DNA from 3 places in the Sodalis sp. RH22 genome. Region 3 is predicted to be linked to each of the others. Evidence: predicted binding sites of a transcription regulator. Region 3 holds the regulator's gene; each other region holds the start of a gene.
The links. The regulator Fur, encoded in region 3, represses iron uptake genes when iron is present. The targets are predictions, from matches to a motif close to ATAATAATGAGAACNACTATCAA.

Region 1: fhuE (ferric-rhodotorulic acid/ferric-coprogen receptor FhuE) is a predicted target of Fur. The motif match lies at 1,766-1,788, and genes of this name have one in related genera.
Region 2: exbB (tol-pal system-associated acyl-CoA thioesterase) is a predicted target of Fur. The motif match lies at 2,032-2,054, and genes of this name have one in related genera.

The regions. Positions count from the first base shown of each region.
Region 1 is NZ_CP178731.1:3,785,571-3,788,850, reverse strand. It holds gene argH (argininosuccinate lyase) at 1-473, opposite strand, end outside; gene ACL2XN_RS17205 (LysR family transcriptional regulator) at 640-1,623, shown strand; gene fhuE (ferric-rhodotorulic acid/ferric-coprogen receptor FhuE) at 1,930-3,280, shown strand, end outside.
Region 2 is NZ_CP178731.1:4,681,518-4,684,797, reverse strand. It holds gene ACL2XN_RS21300 (SDR family oxidoreductase) at 1-512, shown strand, start outside; gene exbD (TonB system transport protein ExbD) at 573-998, opposite strand; gene exbB (tol-pal system-associated acyl-CoA thioesterase) at 1,002-1,958, opposite strand; gene metC (cystathionine beta-lyase) at 2,385-3,280, shown strand, end outside.
Region 3 is NZ_CP178731.1:2,309,678-2,312,957, forward strand. It holds gene ACL2XN_RS10485 (alpha/beta fold hydrolase) at 1-77, shown strand, start outside; gene ybfE (LexA regulated protein) at 285-584, shown strand; gene fldA (flavodoxin FldA) at 763-1,278, shown strand; gene fur (ferric iron uptake transcriptional regulator) at 1,634-2,104, shown strand; gene alsR (transcriptional repressor AlsR) at 2,669-3,280, shown strand, end outside.

The DNA of each region.
Region 1 (3,280 bases), 1.5 Mb from region 3:
AAGCCGGGGGCGATGCTGTTGATATGCTGCTGCGCCTGCTGCACCAGCGCCGTTTGCAATCCCAGCAGGGCGAGGACGATTTTCCGCGCGTTATCGCGCAGGTAAAGGCGCAAATCGTTGGCGGTCTGGTCATTGCGGGACCGGCCGGCGCGCAGTTTACCGCCCAGTTCCCCCAGCCGCTCGGTCAGCATGCGCTCAATAAAGGTATGCACATCCTCATCATCAATACTGGGCTGGATACGGCCCTGGCGGTGGTCATCGGCCAATTGCCCGATGGCCGCCACCATCAGGTCGGTTTCCCGCGCGTCCAGCAGCCCGGCGCGCTGCAATTCGTAAGCATGGGCGCGGCAGCCTTCCAGGTCGTAGGCGGTGAGGGCAAAATAGGCGTCGGGGCTGCGCGACAGCGCGCTGAGCGCGGCGGCGGGGCCGCTTTTGAAGCGTGCTCCCCATAAACGTTCTACCGGTTGTGGCATGGCATGCTCCTTTCATGGCATGGATGTTGCAATCTTTGCTTTATCCGCGGTCGGTGATGAAGACCGGAAGAAAAGAGGACAAACATCCGCTGGCCATGGCGAAATGAGATAAAAGAGGCTGTTAAATTGATAATGGAGAACGAGGGCGTGGGGGTAAATAGTTATTATGGAAAGTCCACTTTCCAAATTTGGAAACACGTCGCCAGTCAAAAGTGATATTAATCAGCAGAACATTGGCGTTGCCGATTTAAAGCTTTTGCGGGTATTCAAAACGGTAGTTGAGGCCGGAGGATTTACCGCGGCCTGCAATGAATTAAATATCGGACTGGCGGCGATAAGTAAACAAATATCCGATCTTGAAATCCGTTTCGGCATGAAACTGTGCACCCGGGGACGTGAAGGGTTTTATCTTACCGAGCATGGCAAAGTGGCTTATCTGGCGTGCCTTGATTTGTTCTCATCGATAAATCAGTTCCGGGATACGTTAAACCATGCCCGCCATGAAATATTCGGTGAATTAAATATCGGCATTATCGATAATACCATCACCGACGCGCAGTCACCGGTGGTGGGGGCGCTAAGCGAGATACACCGCCAGGCGCCCAAGGTCAGCGTGCGTCTCCATGCCACCCAGCTTGAGGAAATCGAGCGCGGCGTTATCGACGGCCGTTTCACCTGTGGCATAATACCCGTCTACCAGGAAAAACCCGATTTTGATTATTTCTTCCTTTATCATGAAATAGCCTATCTTTGCTGTTCAAACCGGCATGAGCTGTTTTCTTTGGCGCCTAACGCATTAACCAATGAGCGTATTGCCAGCGCCAGTTTAATCAGGCATTTCTACACCAATCATGGCCATCAAAATCCCGGGCTTCATTTTTCCTCTTCCAACGCCGTGGCGGTACAGGTCGAAGCGGTTACCATGCTTATCCTTACCGGTAATTATGTCGGATTTTTGCCCGCACATTATATCAGCCGCTATGAGCGCGAAGGAAAAATCAAAGCGCTCAAACCGGAGAATATCTCGGTGACCACGCCGTTTAATCTGGTGGTAAAAAGAGGCGCGGCGTTAAATTCCGTGGTGAAGTTATTTCGTGATGCGCTTAAAAATGCCGCCATCGCCCCGGCGGATCATACCGGGGCAGAATAATGCACCGGCCCCGCGGCATTGCACCACCCCTGGGCAATCGCTTAAAAGATTTATCACCCACTTGGAAAATATCCCGCAGCGCCATTCACCTTACCGATTCCGCCCGCCGAACTGACATTGGTTAAATTTATTTACATATGTAAAGCTAATGAGTAGTATTCTCATTATCTTCTTTGCGCGCCCTTCTATGCCAGACTCATCAGGCTGCGCGGGGGCGGGAAAGAATCATAAAAGTAGCGGTCAACTCATTGATTTAACAAAACAACGGTCTTGTGGAGAAAGAGAATGTCGGCAGTGCCAGGGGTAATGAAACGCAGCGCGGGGCAACGGGTAACTCATTCAGGCTGGACATGCTCTTTGTCCCTTATTGCCACGTTGATTTCATCCTTTGTCAATCCGGCATGGGCGGATGAGCCGGCCGGCGAAAAAGCGTCTTCTGATGAAACGATGGTGGTCAATGCCCAGGCAAGCGGCGCAACCGATGCCGCCCGGCAGGATTACAGTGTGCCGGTCACCCGCGCCGGAACAAAAATGCTGCTGGTGCCGCGTGATATTCCTCAGTCCGTCAGCATTATCAGCAAACAGCGCATGCAGGATCAAGACCTGCAAACCGTGGGCGAGGTGCTGACCAATACCACGGGCATAACCGCCAATAATATCGACTCCGATCGTTCAACGTATTATTCCCGCGGTTTTTTCATCAACAATTTTCTTTATGATGATATTCCCACCACCCTGAGCGACGTTTGGAACTTCGGCGACGCCGGTTCGGATACCGCCATTTATGATCGTATCGAAGTGGTGCGCGGCGCAACGGGGCTCCTGACCGGATCGGGCAATCCCTCCGCCGCTATCAATATGGTGCGCAAACGTGCCGATAGCCGCGAATTCCAAGGATCTGTTTCCGGCACTTACGGCACGTGGGATAAGCAACGGATGGTAGCCGATCTTTCCGCGCCGCTGACGGAATCAGGCAACGTGCGCGGCCGCGTTATTGCCGGCTACCAGGATAACGATACCTGGCTTGATCGCTATCATAACCGCAAAAAATTCATTTATGGCGTTATTGACGCCGACCTGACGGATTCCACCACGCTATCATTGGGTTATGATTATCAGGAAAGCGATACCAGCAATCCCACCTGGGGCGGGTTGCCGACCTGGTACAGCGACGGCAGCCGCACGCATTTTGACCGCAGTTTTAATCCGGCGCCGGACTGGAGCTACTCCAGCCATGAGTCGAAAAAAGTCTTTGCCGATCTGACCCAGCGCTTTGCCAACGGCTGGCAGTTGCGCGTCAACGGCACCCATGCCGAAACCGATTTCGACTCCAAGCTGATGTATGCCGACGGTTTCCCGGATAAGGACACCGGCGAGGGCGTTTCCGCCTACGGCGGCTGGAATAAAGGCAAACGTAAGCTGGATTCCGTCGATACCTACGCCACGGGACCCTTTGAGCTGCTGGGCCGACAGCATGAGCTGGTGGCCGGCGCCAGCTACAGCAAACAAAATAATCATTTTTTTAACTCCCAGGCCACCATTACCGAGTCCGATATCGGCAATTATAACAACTGGAACGGCCATATCGCCGATGCGGACTGGAGTCCATGGGTTGATTATTCCAACGACACCATCCGGCAAAAATCGGTCTATACCG
Region 2 (3,280 bases), 2.4 Mb from region 3:
AACTGGGCGGCCTGGATATCCTGGCGCTGGTGGCCGGGAAACAAACGGCGGTGGAGGATATTGCCGATCTGACGACCGAACAGTTCCGCAAAACGTTTGAAACCAATGTCTTTTCACTGTTCTGGATGACCAAGGCGGCGTTGCCGTACCTGCCCGCCGGCGCGTCCATCATTACCACCTCGTCCATCCAGGCCTACCAGCCCAGTCCGTCGTTACTGGATTACGCGGCCACCAAAGCCGCCATCCTGAACTTTACCCGCGGACTGGCTAAACAGGTCGCCGCCAAAGGCATCAGGGTTAACTGCGTGGCGCCCGGCCCCATTTGGACCGTATTGCAGGTGTCCGGCGGACAGCCCACCGAAAAGCTGCCTTCATTCGGCACGCAGACCCCGCTTGGCCGTGCCGGTCAACCCGCCGAACTGGCGCCCATCTATGTCTATCTGGCTTCGCAGGAATCCAGCTACGTCACGGCCGAAGTCCACGGCGTCACCGGCGGCAATCACTTAAGCTAACCGTTCCATGGCGGGCCAGGCCCGCCAGCACCGGCTCAAAGCCGCCGAATTCACAGCAGCCTAGCGCTTGCCGCCGGATTCCGCCCCAACCAACCCCACCTTGAAGTACCCTCCCTGGCGCAGGTTATCCATTACCGACATCAAGGTCTCGTAATCAACGCTTTTATCAGCCTGGAAAAAAATCGTGGTGTCTTTATTGCCCTGGGTCAGCGTATCCAGCGACGTCGCCAGGTTAGCCGGTGTGACGGGTTGATCACCGAGGAACAACTGCTTATCCCCTTTTACCGACAGGTAAACCGGCTTTTCCGGACGCGGCTGCGGGGCCGCGGTGGAGTTGGGCAAATCCACCCGGATATCCACCGTTGCCAGCGGGGCGGCCACCATAAAAATAATCAACAACACCAACATCACGTCGATAAACGGCGTCACGTTGATATCGTGCATCTCCCCGTCGCCGTCAATGTCTTCATTCAAGTGCATTGCCATCGCTTAACCTATCCGAAACTTTGCCACGGCATGCGCGCTTTGACGCCCGGCGCTGGCGGCCAGATCCAAATCACGGCCCAATAACAGGAGAACCTGCGCGGCGCAATCTCCCACCATGGCTTTATAGCCGGCGATAGTGCGCGCAAAAATATTATAGATAACCACGGCGGGGATAGCGGCGAACAGACCGATGGCCGTGGCCAGCAGCGCCTCGGCAATGCCCGGCGCCACCACCGCCAGGTTAGTGGTCTGGGTATGGGCGATGCCGATAAAACTGTTCATGATGCCCCAAACGGTCCCGAATAAACCGATAAACGGCGAAATGGCGCCGATGGTGGCCAGAAAACCGTTGCCTTTACCCATCGCGCGGCTGGTGGCCGCGACGCTGCGTTCCAGCCGGAAGGCGACACGCTCTTTAATGCCGTTGCTGTCGTTAGACTCGGCGGAGAGATCCAGCTCATTTTGCGTCATGGCCAGCAGCCGGCCGGCGACGCTGGCTTCTTTAAATGCCGCCGCGGCCGAAAAAGCCTCGTCCAGGCTCTTCACCTCCGCAAGCGACGCCATCTCGCGGCGCAGTCGGCGTTTCGCCGACGACAGTTCGGCGCTTTTACCAAAAAACAACGCCCAGGTGATGATGGAGGCAATCAGCAGCCCAATCATCACGGTCTTGACCACCACATCGGCATGCTGATACATACCCCATACCGACAGATCCATCTGCGGCAGCAACCGCTGGCCGGAGGCGTCGACAGGTATCGCCTGCGGCAACCTTTGCGGCGCGGCGACGGCGGCGGTTCCCATCGGCGCGGGGGCGGTATCCGGCGCGGCGGCGGCGGCCGGCCCTGTCAGGCCAAATACCATAAGCGTCGCGACGGACATGCCACGCAACACTGCGGATAATGAATAAGCACGTCGCTGCGCCCTTTGGGACAGGACCTGGACCCGTTGTAAAACAGCCATTTTCACGCTGCGCCTCCACCTAAAACTTTGCTAAAAAATAATCCAGCCAGAATGATAGCAAACAGAACGGGAATTGATAGTGGTTCTCATTATTATTTGTATCAACCATTCTTGCGCCACCGACAACCCGCGATAAAATTTATCCTGCGCTCATCAACCTAATAACACCTCGCCGTGGAAAATAACGTTATTAACACTTCGGTTAAAGAACCGTTCAGTTCCCGTACGCGCGGGTTACGGCGGCGGCGGCGCTTATGCCGGATCCCTCTTTTTAAATCAAAATTAATATTATTATAAATCGTTTCAGCCCGGCCAAAACGCCTGCCGCCGCGGCGTATTCATGTTAACGTAGCACAGCGAACACCGGCGTCATTGCGCCGGTGGACCCTTCAGTACAGACAATCAGTTAAAGGCGTAGCGTGGATAATGAAGGCTAAGAAAATCGAGACGGCGTTGATTACCGCCGGCAGGGATAAAAAATATACCCAAGGGTCGGTCAATGCGGTTATCCAGCGGGCCTCGTCGTTGGTCTTTGACTCGGTCCAGGCGAAAAAAAAAGCCACCGCCGGACGTGCCCAGGGCGAGCTGTTCTATGGCCGGCGCGGAACGCTGACCCATTTTTCCCTGCAGCAGGCCATGGTGGAACTGGAAGGCGGGGCGGGATGCGCCCTATACCCCTGCGGCGCGGCGGCAGTGACCAATGCCATTCTCTCGTTCGTCTCGGCGGGCGACCATATCCTGGTTACCGGCTCAGTCTATGAGCCGACCACGGATTTTTGCCGCCATATCCTGGGCAAGCTGAATGTCGCCACCACTTGGTTCGATCCGCTGATAGGCGCCGGGATCGCCGCCTTAATCCAGGAAAACACGCGGGTGGTATTCCTGGAATCGCCGGGGTCCATCACCATGGAAGTACAGGATATCCCGGCGATCGTGAAAGCCGTTCGCGCGATCAACCCCGATATCGTGATTATGCTGGATAATACCTGGGCGGCGGGCATTTTGTTGCCGGCCCTGGAACTGGGCGTGGATATTTCCATCCAGGCCGGCACCAAATATATTATCGGTCACTCCGACGCCATGCTCGGCACGGCGGTCGCCAACGACCGCTGCTGGGATCAGTTGCGCGAACAATCGTATTTGATGGGCCAGATGGTGGATGCCGATAGCGCGTATATGGCCGCGCGCGGCCTGCGCACCCTGGGCGTGCGTCTTAAGCAACACGCCGAGAACGGCATGCGGGTAGCCTCCTGGCTGGCTGGCCGGCCGGAAGTGGCGGTGGTCAACCATCCGGCGTTGCCCAGCTGTAAAGGCCATGAGTT
Region 3 (3,280 bases):
CCGGCGCCGGTCATTGGGTTCATGCGGAAAAACCCGCGGCGGTCATGCGCGCCCTGGCCCGTTTCCTGGAAGAATAGACCGGGCCGCCGCCGGGATTAGCGCCCGCGAGTTTAATATTGTCGTTTGCTACCGGGCTGGGGTAACATGGCCCGCTGTGTTTTATGGCAGCCCCGGCGTACATAAAACATAACGTTACGGGCGATGCGCGTCCGACGGCGTAGCCAGCCACGCCGCCGGCCGGGGTTTGCCCGCCTGCTTCTTGATGCACAATCCCTTCATGACCTATGGCAAAAGAACAAACGGACCGCACCACCCTGGATTTATTTATCGATGAGCGGCGCCCGGGAAGACCGAAGACGAACCCCCTGTCCCGCGATGAGCAGTTGCGCATCAACAAGCGTAACCAGCTGCGCCGGGATAAAAAGCGCGGCCTGCGCCGGGTGGAGCTGAAAATCAACGCCGAGGCGGTGGATGCGTTAAATGAGCTGGCCTACCGGCAAAACCTGTCGCGCAGCGAGCTGATCGAATTGATTTTACTGGCCGAGCTTGAACGGCAACAAGGCGCGGATCCGCATCCGGAGTAAACTTGCCGGCCCGGTAAAGCGCCATCCCGTCCAGGGCCCAAGGCCGCGAACGGGGCAAATTTGCGACAAAACCCGGCCGGCGAGTTTCTCCCCGCATTAGGGTCTGCTATGATTGCCGCAGAGCATCGCTGATTCTGTTACGGAACATATCCATAATATTTAAGAGGTTTTCAAATTCATGGCAACTGTAGGCATTTTTTTTGGCAGTGACACCGGCAATACCGAAAATATTGCCAAAATGATTCAGAAGCAACTGGGTGCGGATGTTGCCGAAGTTCATGACATTGCCAAAAGCAGTAAAGAAGACCTGGCGCGGTTCGACACCCTGCTGCTCGGCATCCCGACCTGGTATTACGGCGAAGCGCAATGTGACTGGGATGATTTTTTCCCCACCCTGGAAGAAATAGATTTCTCCGGCAAAAAAGTGGCGCTGTTCGGCTGTGGCGATCAGGAGGATTACGCCGAATATTTCTGTGACGCCATGGGCACCATTCGCGACATTATCGAGCCCAACGGCGCGACCATCGTCGGTCACTGGCCCACCGCCGGCTACCATTTCGAAGCGTCGAAAGGACTGGCGGACGACAATCACTTCATCGGCCTGGCCATTGACGAAGACCGCCAGCCCGAGCTGACCAATGAACGCGTGGACGGCTGGGTGAAGCAAATCAGCGCTGAATTGCAGCTCAGCTAAAGTCAAGCCGTGCGGGAGGGTGCCGCCGCCGCGGCGCCCGGCAAGGGAATCGGTTGCCGTCATGGCGTCGGGACGGCGCCGCCAACCTCACTGATAACTAAATCCTTTCAAATTAATAGATACAAGTTTTTAACTTTTATCCACAACGCGGTACAATAGCGCAGCGGTTCCACCCTTTTTAGCAAAATGTTGCAGAATTCGCCCCCTGAAACGGGCTATAGTTGTTAACAAGGCGCGGTTTTCATTTTGGACAGGCAGTCTTATAATGAGACGGCGTCACATTTTTCGGGCCGACCGATGTTATAGGCTAAGTTAGCCTACAATCAGATTATCAAAGTAACAGGACTAAACCCGCATGACTGACAATAATATTGCATTGAAGAAGGCCGGCCTGAAAGTCACCCTTCCCAGACTGAAGATTCTGGAAGTGTTGCAAGATCCGGAATGCCATCACGTCAGTGCGGAAGATCTGTACAAAAAACTGATCGATATGGGTGAGGAAATCGGCCTGGCCACGGTATATCGCGTGCTAAACCAATTTGACGACGCCGGTATCGTAACCCGCCACAATTTTGAAGGCGGCAAATCCGTTTTTGAACTGACGCAACAGTATCATCATGACCACCTGATCTGTCTGGACTGCGGCAAGGTTATCGAATTTCGCGACGAGTTCATCGAAGCGCGCCAGCGTGATATTGCCAAAAGGCACAATATCAAGCTGACCAACCATAGCTTATATCTGTATGGGCATTGTGAAATCGGCAACTGCCGCGAAGACGAAACGCTGCACGATCACGCCGATATGCTCAACGGCGTAAAAGAATAACCGCGGCGCGGTCCGTTTCTCCAAAGCGGCTGTTATCGCGCCGCTTTCTCACCCTGCAACGATTTTTTTTCAATGAGGCTAAACGCCGCCCGTCCCCTTCCCTGGTAACGTTTCCTTCCCGAAGCGCGTCGACAAGCGTCGTATCCGCCAATCACCGCCGTGCTCACCGCCGGCAAACTCCAGAAAACTTCACAGAAAATAAAAATAAATAAAGAATAAATAGAGGCCCTGGGACGCTATTTTGGGCTAATTTGCGTAATCCATTGAAACGACAGCGTTTTTATTGCGATTTTTTCACCGGGTAAATTATTCTGTGAATCTGATGATAAAGCTATTTTTCGCTGTCAGCAGTAAGCGACAACAAAAGATACATTTTAATTATATGATTTTATTGAATTAATATAGCCAAAAATACCTTCCTGAAATTAACCCGGATCGATGACTCGATTTTTACACAAAAAGTTAATTTATAAATTAATAAAAAACGTGAAGTTCGCAGCAGATTTTAAACTTTCGCCATGGTGATATAGTGACAGGCAATGTTAATCACCAGAGATAGTCCAGATGAATGATGCGGAACTGCAAAACGATATGCCGCGCGGCATAGGCATTGCTCCTTATATTCGTATTAAACAAGAAGGCATGACTGAAAACGAAAGCCGGATAGTGGAGTGGTTTTTATCTCCCGGCAACCTCACCGACGTCTCGGGGATCAAAGAGGTGGCCCTGAGTCTGGGCCTGTCGGAAGCCATGATTGTCAAGGTGTCGAAAATTCTCGGTTTCAGCGGCTTTCGCCAGCTGCGCAGCGCCATCGTCGAGTACTTCGATCATGCCGACCATGATATCACCGCCGAACTCTCGCCCACCGACAGCCCGGAGGATGTGGTCAACAAAGTGTTTAACCTGACCGTACGCACCATTGTCGAAGGCCAGGCGATAGTCGACGCCAACGTCATCCAGCAGGCGGCCCAATGCTTTTTTGCCGGCCATCAGCGCGAGCTGTACGGCGTCGGCGGCTCTAATTCCATTTGCGCGGACGTGCAGCATAAATTCCTGAAAATCGGCTTGCGTTGCAATGCCTACCTGGACGCGCATTTGATGATGATGTCGGCCTCCCTGTTGCAACCGGGCGATGTGGCGTTAGTGGTATCCCATTCGGGCCGCACCAGCGATCTG